DNA from 4 places in the Streptomyces sp. NPDC002490 genome. Region 4 is predicted to be linked to each of the others. Evidence: riboswitches for the same ligand, from Rfam matches in the RefSeq annotation. Region 4 holds a riboswitch; each other region holds the start of a gene.
The links. Region 4 has a riboswitch for cyclic di-AMP ahead of ABT092_RS12975 (LysM peptidoglycan-binding domain-containing protein). Riboswitches for the same ligand answer to the same signal wherever they lie in the genome.
Positions count from the first base shown of each region.

Region 1: it holds a riboswitch for cyclic di-AMP, as region 4 does, so the genes downstream of both, ABT092_RS29245 (M23 family metallopeptidase) here and ABT092_RS12975 (LysM peptidoglycan-binding domain-containing protein) in region 4, are expected to answer to the same signal.
Region 2: it holds a riboswitch for cyclic di-AMP, as region 4 does, so the genes downstream of both, ABT092_RS14845 (M23 family metallopeptidase) here and ABT092_RS12975 (LysM peptidoglycan-binding domain-containing protein) in region 4, are expected to answer to the same signal.
Region 3: it holds a riboswitch for cyclic di-AMP, as region 4 does, so the genes downstream of both, ABT092_RS15970 (M23 family metallopeptidase) here and ABT092_RS12975 (LysM peptidoglycan-binding domain-containing protein) in region 4, are expected to answer to the same signal.

Region 1 covers NZ_JBEOWM010000077.1:9,879-13,077, forward strand. The annotation lists gene ABT092_RS29240 (aldo/keto reductase) at 1-632, opposite strand, end outside; gene ABT092_RS29245 (M23 family metallopeptidase) at 834-1,940, opposite strand; cyclic di-AMP (ydaO/yuaA leader) riboswitch at 1,951-2,095, opposite strand; gene ABT092_RS29250 (PP2C family protein-serine/threonine phosphatase) at 2,389-3,199, opposite strand, start outside.
Region 2 covers NZ_JBEOWM010000019.1:99,082-102,280, forward strand. The annotation lists gene ABT092_RS14840 (M16 family metallopeptidase) at 1-520, shown strand, start outside; cyclic di-AMP (ydaO/yuaA leader) riboswitch at 969-1,132, shown strand; gene ABT092_RS14845 (M23 family metallopeptidase) at 1,144-1,935, shown strand; gene ABT092_RS14850 (GntR family transcriptional regulator) at 2,178-2,891, shown strand.
Region 3 covers NZ_JBEOWM010000021.1:94,149-97,347, forward strand. The annotation lists gene ABT092_RS15970 (M23 family metallopeptidase) at 176-1,180, opposite strand; cyclic di-AMP (ydaO/yuaA leader) riboswitch at 1,183-1,301, opposite strand; gene ABT092_RS15975 (tyrosine-protein phosphatase) at 1,800-2,597, shown strand; gene ABT092_RS15980 (DUF6126 family protein) at 2,622-2,801, opposite strand; gene ABT092_RS15985 (helix-turn-helix domain-containing protein) at 2,798-3,199, opposite strand, start outside.
Region 4 covers NZ_JBEOWM010000016.1:73,965-77,163, forward strand. The annotation lists gene eno (phosphopyruvate hydratase) at 1-111, opposite strand, end outside; gene ABT092_RS12975 (LysM peptidoglycan-binding domain-containing protein) at 528-1,286, opposite strand; cyclic di-AMP (ydaO/yuaA leader) riboswitch at 1,290-1,478, opposite strand; gene ABT092_RS12980 (transglycosylase family protein) at 1,654-2,778, opposite strand; gene ABT092_RS12985 (cytochrome P450 family protein) at 3,125-3,199, opposite strand, start outside.

The DNA.
Region 1 (3,199 bases), on a different contig from region 4:
AAGTAGGGCACGGCCGCGAGCCCGTTGCGGGAGGCGACCTGCTGGAGGGTGCCCTCGTAGCTGTCGCGGGCGACGAGGTTGTACTCGGGCTGGAGGACCGCGTAGCGGGCCAGTCCCTCGCGGTCGGAGAAGTCCAGTGATTCCTGGAGCCGTTCGGGGCTGATGTTGGAGGCGGCGACGGCCCGGACCTTGCCGGCGCGGACCAGGTCGTCCAGGGCGCCGACGATCTCCTCCACCGGCACGGTCACATCGTCGAAGTGGGTGTAGTACAGGTCGATGTAGTCGGTGCCGAGCCGGGTGAGGGAGGCGTCCGCGGCGGCCTTGACGGTGGTGGCGGAGAGGCCCTTGTAGTCGGGGTGGGAGCCGACCTTGGTGGCGACGACGACGTCCGCGCGGTTGCCGCGGGCGGCCATCCACCGGCCGATCAGGGTTTCGGACTCGCCGCCCCGGTTGCCGTCCGCCCAGGCGGAGTAGGCGTCGGCGGTGTCGAGGAAGTTGCCGCCCGCGTCGGCGTAGGCGTCGAGCACGGCGAAGGTCTGGGAGGTGTCCGCGGTCCAACCGAAGACGTTGCCGCCGAGGGCGAGCGGGAAGACGTCGAGGCCGGACGGACCGAGCGGGCGCAGAGTGGTCATGGTGCTAGTCAACACCCCTGGCCGGCAACGCCTTCCCCGGACCGGCGGACCTGGTGCGTCGAGGGGACGAACCCGGTCCGCCGGCGCTCTCGCGGTGTGGGGGGACACCCGTCGCGGAACCGGGCGCACGACCGCGTGCGGAGGTGCGCCGGGCGCCGGTGGGGGTGACGGGTGGGTACGGGGGCCGCGGACCCGGGAGGGTCAGAGGCTGAGGCCCTTGCCGCGCAGGAACGCGGCCGGGTCGACGGCGGCGCCGCCGCCGGGGTGGACCTCCAGGTGCAGGTGGGCGCCGGTGCTCTTGCCGGTGGAGCCCACCGAGCCGATGAACTGGCCGGTGGTGACCTTCTGGCCGACGCTCACGCCGATGGACGACTGGTGGGCGTACCAGAGTTCGGTGCCGTCGTCGAGGGTGAGGACCGTGCGGTAGCCGTACGAGCCGGACCAACCGGCCTGGGTGATGGTGCCGCTGCCGATGGCCTTCAGCGGGGTGCCGGCGCCGGCGGCGAAGTCGAGGCCGGTGTGGGCGCCGGAGGACCACATCGCACCGGACTGCCCGTAGGAGGAGGTCAGCGTGTACGAGGAGAGGGGGAGCGTGAAGCTCTTGGCGAGCTTCGCGAGGCGCTCCTTCTCGGCCTGCGCGGCCTTGGCCCTCGCCTCGGCCTCCGCCTTCCTGCGCTCCGCCTCGGCCTTGGCCTTCGCCTTGGCCTTCGCTTCGGCTTCCGCCTTGGCCTTGGCCTTGGCCTCCGCCTTGGCGGCGGCTTCGGCGGCCTTCTTCACGGCGGCCTTCTCGGCTGCGGCGCGGGCCGCGGCCTCGGCCTGGTCCTGCTGCTGCTCGGCCTGCTGGAGGATGCGGGTGCGCAGGGCCTCGCCCGCGTCGGTGGCGCCCCGGGCGGCGTCGGCGGTGGTGACGCCGGCACCGGTCAGGGGGGCCACGGCGGGGGTGGCGGCGGCCTTCTGCTGGGGCTCCTCGGCGGAGTCCCCGGGCATGATCGAGCCGAGGTCGAGGTCGGGCATCGAAATCTTGATGGGGGGCTTGCCGCCCTGCGCGGTGGCGATGCCGCCCGCGCCGACCGCGGCGATGACGCCGACGCCCAGGACCGTGGAGCTGCGGGCGAGCCCGCCGCGCTGCTTGGCGACGCGGTGGCGACCGCGCACCGGTCGGACGGTGTCGGCGGTGGGGTTCCAGACCTCCCGCGCCTCGCCCTCGGTGACCTCGGGGCCGTACACCCGCTGGTAGGGGGAATGGGTCCCGTCCTCGACGGTCGTGGATGCGTGAGGGGCTTCGGGGGCAGGCCGATTGGACGCCACTGAGGCGTACTCCTTCCTTCCTTCTCGCCTACCGGGTTAGCTGACGGGTTCGGAGCAGGAAGGTCTCCTACGGGTCGCCTTCACGAGAAGGCGGCCCGATTCACCCCAAGGTGGTGGTTCCCCGGTTCCCTCGCGGGATTCGGCGCGTGCGCACGGAGCCGCCTCTGTGACGGCTGGGACGACCGCGCTGCGTTATCGAACGTTAATAGACCCGGGGCTCGGATTCCAAGCGCTTCCGAGTGATCGTTAGCGCTCACAGCAGGGACTTATCAGGACACGGAGGGGCGGATACGGGCGAGTTGGCGGTCGGACAATATTCCTCGGCGAGGCACTTTTTTCCCTGACGGATACTCAGTTGTTATCGGAAAGCGAAGCCGTGACTACAGGGGGTGAGGGGGCTGATGGGAGGCCGCCGGACGGCGGGGCACCGCCCCCGCCGCCGGGGGCGTCAGGGCCGTCGCACCGCCAACATGGCGAGGTCGTCCTCCGGTCCCGCGCCCGTGTGCCGGACGACCTCCTGGGTGAGGGCGGCCAGCAGCTCCTCCGGGCCGGGGAAGGCCCGGCCCCGCAGCCACCGCGCCGGATCGAAGAACTCCCCCCGCCCGTCCCGGGCCTCGGACAGTCCGTCGGTGTACACCAGCAGGGTCGTCCCCGGCGGGAAGTCCACCTGGTCGCAGGAGTCGGGCCACACCCCCAGGTCGAGCATGCCCAACGGCAGTGCCGGACGGCGCGGGAACACCACGGTCAGCCCCCCGTCCGGGACCAGCAGCAGCGGTGTCGGATGCCCCCGGTTGAGGATCCGCACCACGTCCTGACCGTGCGGCAGCTCGGCGAGCACCGCGGTCGTGAACCCCTCGAAGTCGTCGACCTCGCGCCGGCGCACCCCCTCCCGGGCGAGGGCGCGTTCCAGCCGACCCGCCACCGCCTCCAGGGTCGCCTCCTGCTCCGCGGCCTCCCGGAAGGCCCCGATGAGCACCGCCACCGCCGACACCGCGCCCATCCCCTTGCCCCGCACGTCACCCACCACCAGCCGGACCCCGTGCGGGGTGTCCTGCACCGCGTACAGGTCACCGCCGATGGACGCGTCGGCCTGCGCGGCCTCGTAGCGGGCGGCGATGTCGAAGCCGCCGATCCGGGCCGCGGGCTCCGGCAGCACGGCCCGCTGGGCCGCCTCCGCGACCTCCCGGGCCGAGGCCAGCCGGGCACTGCTGCGGCGGGTGAGCCGGTTGATCACGACGGCCAGGACGGACACCACGACG
Region 2 (3,199 bases), on a different contig from region 4:
CTGCCTGGGCGGCACCCTCACCTCGCGGCTGGACCGCGTGCTGCGCGAGGAGAAGGGCTACACCTACGGGGTGCGGGCCTTTGGCCAGGTGCTGCGCTCCACCTCGGAGGGCACCGGGGCGGCGATGCTCGCCATCTCCGGCTCCGTCGACACCGAGTCCACCGGGCCCGCGCTGACGGACCTGTGGACGGTGTTGCGCACTCTCGCCGCGGAAGGGCTCACCGACGCGGAGCGGGACGTGGCCGTGCAGAACCTGGTGGGGGTCGCCCCGTTGAAGTACGAGACGGCCGCGGCCGTCGCGGGCACCCTCGCCGACCAGGTCGAGCAGGGGCTCCCCGACGACTACCAGGGGCAGCTGTACCAGCGCTTGGCGGCCACCGGCACCGTGGAGGCGACGGCGGCCGCGGTGAACGCCTTCCCGGTGGACCGGCTGGTGACGGTCCTGGTGGGTGACGCGGCGCAGATCGAGGAGCCCGTGCGCGCCCTGGGCATCGGCGAGGTCACGGTCGTGACCGGCTGACCGCGTGCGGGCCCGCGGACCCCTTGCGGCCCGCGGGCCCGCACGGTGGCTCAACACCCGCTCGGCAGTCGCTCGGTGCGGTGGCGACCACGCGGGCGGGGGCGGCGTCGAACAGCGGGCGCAGCCGGTGACCGAGCGGACGGCGGCTCAGGCGGTACCGGGCGGAGGCGGATTCCCGCCCGTCCGCCGTCTCCGCGCGCCGCGGACACCGGACGGCAAGGGCCGCGGCCGTACCGGCGCGACGCGCTCCGGACCGTACCCCGCGAGGGGGTCCGTCGTGTCGTTCCGTCAGGAGTGCGGTGTGGGACGGATGTCCCGAAAGGGCGGGAGGTTGCGGTCCGCGGTGTGGCGTGCGCTACAAAACGGCCGTTCCGTTTGTCGTACCGAAGATCCTCCCCGTAGCGTCGGGGCGGCTGTCCGTCGTGCGGTACGCCGCAGTCGCGGCACCGGACAGTCATCGCCGAGTCCCCGTACGGTGCGAGCCAGGGGAGCCGGGGACCCGATCCGTCCCTGGGGTGAATCGGACGCCCGTCGCCACGCGGAGGGGGTCCGTAGGAGACCTTCCTGCTCCGAACCCGTCAGCTAACCCGGTAGGCGAGAGGGAAGGAAAGGACAGCCACTTCATGGCGTTCACCCGTGCCACCGGTAAGCACCGTCGCCCCACGCGCATCTCGCGGACCACCGCGAACGTCGCCGGCGTCGCCACCCTCACCACGACCGGTGTCATCGGTACCCTCGCTTCACCGGCCCTGGCCGCCCAGGAGCCGTCCTCGCTGGAGGACACGGGCCTCACCAAGACGGTGTCCATCGGCGACGCCGTCGCCGACGAGATCGACGCCCAGGCCGCCGCCCAGCAGATCGCCGCCGACGAGGCCGCCGCCATGGAGCTGGCCGAGGCGGAGGCCAAGCTGCGGGCCGCCGAGCAGAAGCGGCAGGCCGAGGCCGAGGCGGCGAAAGAGCGCGAGGCCCAGGAACGCGCCGCCCGCGAGGCCGAGCGCAAGCGCCTCAACACCTACGTGAGCCCGATCGCCGGCAGCTACGTCTCCACGTCCTACGGAGCGGGCGGCAACATCTGGTCCTCCGGCACCCACACCGGCATCGACTTCCACGCCAGCACCGGCACCCCGGTCCAGTCCGTGGGCTACGGCACCGTCGTCGAAGCCGGCTGGGCCGGCGCGTACGGCAACAACGTCGTCATCAAGATGCACGACGGCACCTACACCCAGTACGCCCACCTCTCGTCGGTGGCCGTCTTCGCGGGCCAGGCCGTCACCACCGGGCAGCAGATCGGACTGGCCGGGGCCACCGGCAACGTCACCGGCTCGCACCTGCACTTCGAGGCCCGGACCGGCGCCGACTACGGCTCCGACCTCGACCCCCTGGCCTACCTCCGCAGCCACGGGGTCAACCTCTGACCCACCCGCTCCGGCGGAACGTTCCGTCGACACCGTGAGCACCGAAGGGCCCCGGCCACCCGCCGGGGCCCTTCCGCACGTCCGGGCCCGCCCGCCCGCCTGTCCGTCCGTTCGATACGTGGCGGCCGTCCCATCGGTGTGAGGAATTCCCGTGCGGGTCGGAAAATTCCGCGTACTGCAATAGAGTCATCGAATCAGAGTCGATCGACCGCGGTGTGCGGACATAAAGCGGAGGTCCGATCGTGAGTATTCCCGCCACGGCGGTGTGCTCGGCCATTCGGGATGACATCGTCAGCGGTGTCCTGGAATGCGGGAGCCGCCTCACCGAGGAAGTGCTGGCCCGTCGCTACGGCGTTTCCCGGGTGCCGGTGCGCGAGGCGCTGCGCACCCTGGAGGCCGAGGGGTTCGTGGTCACCCGTCGGCACGCCGGGGCCTGCGTCGCCCGGCCGACCGAACGGGAGGCGGCCGATCTGCTGGAGGTGCGCCGGCTGCTGGAGCCGCTGGGGGCGTCCCGGGCCGCCGAGCGGCGCACCGAAGCCCACCTGAAGGTGCTGCGCGGTCTGGTGCGGCTGGGGCGGGAGCGGGCCGAGAACGGCACGGGCGAGGAACTCCGCTCGCTGGGCACCTGGTTCCACGAGACCTTGGACCAGGCTTCGGGAGGCCAGGGGCTCACCGCGATGCTCACCCAGCTCCGGCACAAGATCACCTGGATGTACACCGTCGAGCCGGCGGCGCGACCGGCCGAGCAGTGGGTCGAGCACGGAGTCCTCGTGGACGCGGTGGCCCGCGGGGACGCGGAACGCGCCGGCACCCTGATGGCCGCCCACACCGAGCGCGAGATCGGCGCGATGGTGGCCCGTCGCCGCCGGTTCCCGCACCGGCCGGGGGACGACGGGGCGGCGGCCGGCACGCGGGCGGGGAAACATTCCGTCAACACGGCGGGTGCGTCCCGGTAACACGGGGACGGTAGAAAAGGAGGAGGCGGGATTGCCGTAGGAATTCACTCTTCATTTCGGTGCCGTGCGTGCCGAAGGCGAGGGAAGTGAATTCTCTGACGATCGGGCCGATGCATCCGCCGGTGTGACGGAAAGCGATCCGCGGGCCTCGTGGTGCGGTGCGGGATTCGTGAATTCCCGTGAAGCGATGCGGGCCGAACGCGGGGGAGGCGTCCTCCCCGGAACGGCCCTGGCGCACCACGACGGGCGCCGGTCGGACCGCCTCCCGTGGGTCCGGTCCCCCGAGAGGCCGCTCCGCCCCGCCGGGA
Region 3 (3,199 bases), on a different contig from region 4:
ACCTACGCCACCGTAACAATGCCTTCCAGGGGGTTGACGGGACGTGAGAAAGGCCATGCGGTCGACCGGCACGACACGGGAATAGGGGAACGGCCAGGCCCGTACAGCGCGACGCGGGGCCGCATCGGAGGATGCGGCCCCGCGTGCGGGAGCTCCCGGCGGGTCGCCGGACGGATCAGACGGAGACGCCCTTGGACCGCAGGTAGGTCAGCGGGTCGATGTCGGAGCCGTACGTCGGCGAGGTGCGGATCTCGAAGTGCAGGTGCGGCCCGGTGCTGTTGCCGGTGGAACCGGCGAGGCCGATCTGCTGGCCGCCCGAGACGGACTGTCCCGCGCTGACGCCGAGCTGCGAGAGATGGGCGTACTGGGAGTACTTGCCGTCGGCGTGCTGGATGATCACCTGGTTGCCGTAGGCGCCCGCCCAGCCCGCCGAGACGACGGTGCCCGGGCCGACCGCCTTGAGCGGCGTGCCGGCGGGGACGCTGAAGTCGACGCCGGTGTGGTAGCCGCTGGACCACATGCTGCCGGAGGCCCGGTAGGGGGTGCCCACCCCGCTGGCGACCGGCAGGGTGAAGCCTGAGGCGTTCGCGGCGGCGGGCGCCTCGGCCGCCGCGGGCGCGACCTTCGGGGCGGCGGGCTTCGGAGCGGCGGGCTTCGGAGCCGGTGCCTTCTCGGGGGCCGCCTGCCGGACCTCGGGCGCCTGGGGCTGGGCGGCCTTCGGGGCCGGGGCCTCGGGCGCGGCGGCCTTCGGCGCGGCCTGCTTCGGGGCGGCGGACTGCGGGGCGGCGGCCGGGGCACCGATGGCGAGCTCCAGACCGGGGCGGATCAGGTTCGGGTCGGCGCCGACCGCGGCCCGGTTGTCCTGGTACAGCCGCTGCCAGCCGCCGCGCACGTCCTGCTCGTCGGCGATCTTCGACAGGTGGTCGCCGATCTTCACGGAGTACGTGGTGACCTCGGCGCGGGGGGTGGCGGTCCGCTCCGCGGGGGCCTGCGGGGCGGCCGGGGCGGTGACGGCGGCGGAGCCCTTGGGGGCGGGGGCGGCCTCCCCGGCCTGGGCGTGGGCCTGGGCGGCGCCCATCAGCGGAAGCGCCAGGGCCGCCGCGCCACCGGACCCGGTGAGGGCGATGGCGCGGACGAGCCGGGCGGACGTGGGACGGCGGTGCTTACCCGTCGCGGGCATGGTGCGTTCCTCTCCGGCGCCTACGAGGTGAGCTGTCGGATTCGGGCGGGAGGTGCCCGGCCGCGCTCGCGCGGCTTCACCCCGAGCCGGTCCGGTCGCCCGGACTCGGCGTACTGCGTGTGGGTTCCCCGCTCCTGCCGATGTCGGTACGACGGTGGGTGCCGGACGGTGGCAGGACTCGGCGTCCGCCCGGAGTGAGCGTGACGCTAAGCGAGCCGGAACGGCCCGGACAACCGCGAGCACGTCGATGACCAGGTATTCCTTGATCCTTGCGGGATTTCCCGGTCACCCTGCGTCGACGACGGCGGGGGCCGCGGAACTCAATTCCCGGGCTGTGGACGGCAGGCGGAGCACGGCCGGCCACCACGTTCGGTGACCTCTATGATCCCGGTCACGACCGGCTTCCCCAGGCGGCTTTATTCCCGGCCCAGTTGGGATGAGGACCACCAAGATTCGCGAACGCTATGAAAATGCACATTGCAGGACATAGAGGCCAGGGCTCGCCCTCCGTGTTTCACAAGAAAAGCCCATCACATCCCGATTGTCGGACGATGTGATGTCGTATCGTCTGAACCGGCCCGCCGTCCGACGGCGCCGGCGGGGGAACCGGAGGAGCCCCGTGACGCAGCAGATCCCATCCACCGAGCCCGAACTGACCGGCGTGCGCAACTTCCGGGACCTGGGAGGACTGCCGACCGCGGACGGTCGCCGGATCCGCCACGGGGTGCTGTTCCGCAGCGGCCACCTCGCCCGCGCGACGGCACGGGACAGCCGGTACCTCGACTCGCTCGGTCTGCACACCGTCTTCGACTTCCGCAACGACGCCGACCGCGCCCTCGACGGCCACGACGTGGAGCTCCCCGGGGTGCGCCAGGTGAACATCCCGCTCAGCGACCCGGCCGACGGCGCCGCGTTCTGGCACATGGTGCGCAACGGCGACCTCACCGAACTCCGCGCCCTGCTGGCCGGGGGGCGCGCCGTCGACCAGATGGTGACGTCCTACCGGGTCATGATCGAGCAGCGGACGGCGGAGCACGCCCGGGTGCTGCACGCGCTCGCCGAGGACAGCGTGCCCGCCCTGCTGCACTGCGCCGCGGGCAAGGACCGGGCCGGACTCACCGTGGCCGTGGCGCTGCTGGCCCTCGGGGTCGAGCGGAGCGCGATCGAGGAGGACTACCTCAAGTCCAACGCGGCGCACCGGCGGTACCGGGTGCGCCGCGACGCGGACGCCGTCGACGGCTCCGCGCCCGAGGCCATGGAGTTGCTGAGCCCCCTCTTCGACGCCCGGGTCGAGTACCTGGCGGCCGCCTTCGAGACGATCGACCGATGTTGGGGCGACACCGACACCTATCTGCGCCGGGCCCTCGGTCTCACCCCCGGGCTGCGCGAGCGGCTGCGCGGACGGCTGCTCGACTGAGCCGGTCCCCGGCCGCCGGCGGGGTCACTTGGCTCCGACCTCGAACAGCAGCCAGATGAAGGCGGCGACCAGGTGGCCGACCGCGACGTAGATGACCAGTCGGATCCAGATGCTCGGCGGCATCTTGTCCTCCATGCGGGGCGTGGAGGTCCGCGGGGCGACCGGAGGCGCCGCGGGGTCGGTGGGGGGTACGGGTTCGGTCATCGGAGGTCTCCCGGGGTGTGGCCGTCCGCCGGGCCGAGGCACAGCGCGGCGGTCGGACTCTGCAACAGGGTATGCACGAAGAGGAGGTCGGTGCCGTCCTCGTCGGCGGCGCCGATCCGGTGCGGGGTCAGCGAGTCGAAGTGGGCGCTGTCACCGGGGCCGAGGAGGTGGGTGCTGTCCCCGAGCCTGAGCCGCAACCGCCCGGACAGGACGTACAGCCACTCTTCGCCCGGGTGGACCCGCACGATGTCGCCCTGGGTGCCGTACGGCACCCGGACCCGCAGGGCCTGCATCCCCCGGCCGGAGGCGCCGGCCTGCCAGTACGTCCAGCCGCCGGCCCGGGTGGGCTCCATGGTGGCGGCCTGCACCACGGCGTCGCGGTCGACGACCGTTTCGCC
Region 4 (3,199 bases):
AACGGCGGCACGGCCGGTGCTGCCGTCGTCGAGGCCGACCTCGACCTCGACCGTGGGATTGCCTCGGGAGTCCAGGATTTCCCGGGCTACGACGACGTCGATGGACGGCACGAGCATCTCCTTCTGGGATGTGACGCGAGTATGCGGGGCCGGTGGTCCCGCCGCCCCTGAGCCTAACGGCCCCGGGGAGGTCGGCCACTCGGCCGCCCGCCCTGTGGACAAACGGAAACCAAATTGTTCCGTCCGCAAACAAATGGGTGCCCGGGGCTTCACTTGAGCCCCGGGCGTGTCGGATTTCCGGGGGCTCCCGGACACACCTCCGCCCCGGCGCGGGGATCGTGCACCGGGGCGGACTGACCCGAGGGGACGGGTCCCGGTCGGGCCGGGGCGCGGCTCGACCGGGGGGTGCGGCTCGCGGCCGGGGCGGGCCGGAGCCTGGGGTGGTCCGAACGGCCGGGGCGTGCCCGGCCCCCGGCGCACGCACCGATGGGGCGGCGCGGCGGCGGGAGCGGGTCCCCGGCGCGGGGTCAGGAGAGGTGGAGCTGCTGACCCGGGTAGATGAAGTCGGCGTCGTCGATGATGTCGTCGTTCAGCTCGAACAGCCGCTGCCAGCCGCCCTTGACGCCCTCGGCCGCGGCGATGGCGCTCAGGCTGTCGCCCCGGACGACCTTGTACTCGCCGTCGCCCTTCTGCACCTTCTTGCCGGTGGGGGTCTGGACCGTCTTGGCCGGAGCGGCGGGCTTCGCCTGCGGGGCCGGCTGCGCGGGCTGGGCCGCCGGGGCGCGGTCCTGGGTGCGGGCGGCGCGCTGCTCGGTCTGCTGCTTGGGTGCGGCCTGCTGCTGCGGCGCGGTCTGCTGCGGCTGGGGCTTGGGGGCGGCCTGCTGCTGGGGCACGGCGGCGCCGCCGCCGTAGGGGGCGTTGGACAGGCCGACGCCGCAGCTCGGCCAGGCGCCCTTGCCCTGACCCGCGAGGACCTTCTCGGCTATCTCGATCTGCTGCGCCTTGGAGGCCAGGTTGGCGGTGGGCGCGTACTTGGTGCCGCCGAAGGCGGCCCAGGTGGAGGCGGAGAACTGGAGGCCGCCGTAGTAACCGTTGCCGGTGTTGATGGACCAGTTGCCGCCCGACTCGCACTGGGCGACGCGGTCCCACTCGGCGGCGGTGGCGGCCGACGCGCTGGTCGCCGTCATCAGCGGGGCGGCCACGGCCGCACCGGTCACACCCGCGACGGTGACGATTCGGGTGGCCTTGCCGGGCTTGCGGTGCTTGCCCTTGCCGGAGAACAGCATGAGTCATCCCCTCACCGACGCCTACGAGGTGAGCTGTCGGGTTCGGGCCGAGTGAGTGCCCGGCCGCGCCTGACGCGCGGCTCCACCCCTAGCCGTCCGGTGGCCCGTCGGGAGTCCCGTTTCGACTCCCGAGGCCGGCCCGTTCGGCGCTTACCTTGGTTCCCCCGCTCCTGCCAACGGCGCTTCACGCGACGACTGGTCCCGAGCCACCGTCGGCAGGATTCGGCGTGACGGCGATCGGTGTCCGCATCGGCGAACGGCACTGACCGTATGCATGGGCGGGGGTGAAACTCAAAGCCATGGACGTCCGATGAGACCCATGTCTCACTTCCACCCCACGCGCCAAATTAGGACATTAGGTGTCGAACTACTGCTTCTTCTCGGGCTTTTCGGGCGCCAGGTCGAGGCTCTGACCGGGCACGATGTGGTGCGGGTCGCCCCCCACGGTGCCCTTGTTGCCGTCGTAGAGCGCGGCCCAACCCCCTTCGACGCCCTGGGAGTCGGCGATGGCCGACAGGTTGTCACCGGACTTGACGGTGTACGAGGCGTCCAGCGCCTCCCGTTCCGTGCTGCGGGAAGCGTGCTTGCCGATGCTCTCCTCGCTCCGGGAGGCGGTGGCCTCCTCGGTCGCCGCCTCGCCCCGGTGACGGCCGGTGCCGGCGTCGACCTCGGCCTCCGCCGCGCCCGCTTCGGTGGCGCCGGTGGTGCCGGACGGTTCGGTCGAGGGCGTCGCACCCGGCTCGCCGGACTCGGTTCCGGTGCCCTCGCCCGGGGTCTGACCGGGACTCTCCGTACCGGGCGAGGACGGAGCGGTCGGATCGGTCGACGGCGAGGAGCCGGGGGTCTCGGAGGAGCCCTCGTCCGGCGAGGACGACGGGGAGTCGGAGGGCGAGGCCGGCGACGAGGGGGTGGTGCCCGAGGAGCTCGGCACCTCCGAGGGGTCGGTGGTGGGCGCCTTGGACGCACCGGACTCGTTCTCCGGCTTCGGCCGGTCGGCGGTGGAGAGGGAGGCGTCCGTCTTACCCGAGGTCACTCCGGCCGACACCCCGTCGGAGACGCTGCCGCTCTTCTTGCCGGGCTGCACCGGACCGCCCGGGTCCACTTCGGCCGCCGGGCCGCCCTTGTCGAGCCCCACGGCCGCACTGCAACCCGGCCATGCGGCGGGTCCCTGCGCGGCGAGGATGCGCTCGCCGACCGCGATCTGCTGGGAGCGGCTGGCCTGGTCGGGGCTGACCGCGTAGGAGAGGCCGCCGTGCTTCTCCCAGGCCTCCTGGCCGATCTGGAGCCCACCGTAGAAACCGTTGCCGTCGTTGGCGCTCCAGGCACCGCCGCTCTCGCACTCCGCCAGCCGGTCCCAGGTCGCGGCCTCCGCCGCGCTCGCACCCGTGGCGCCCAGCAGCGGCAGGGCGATCGCGGAGCTGGTGACCCCTGCCGCGACGACCAGAGCGGGGGCCTGACGGGGGCGTCGATGACGACCGTTCCCGGAGAGCATGCGGTGGCCTTTCGTGCGACAACGGGGACCGACCCGCGGCGGTTGGAGGCCGCCGAAGTCGTCGTGAACGTAACCGGAGTCGAACGCTTGTCACAAGTTAATGCAGCGCAGATCACGCGAACATCACGGATGTGATGTCACATCAACACCACTCGTCACGGAACTCGCTCCCCTCCCCTATCTGGGGGACGGCCCGACCCATCGGCCACCGGGCGACAACTCCCCTGGCCAACAAGCGGGTTGACACGTCGGCGAGGCGGTTGACGCCGTTCCCGACCGGTATGCACCCGGTGCGGAACACCTACGGATACCCACCGGAGTGCACCCCGTCGGGCGGAATGCCGCCTCAGCGCGGGGTGAACCGGACCGGCAACGTCCGTAGCCCGCGCATGATCAGACCCCCGCGCCAGCGCAGTTCCTC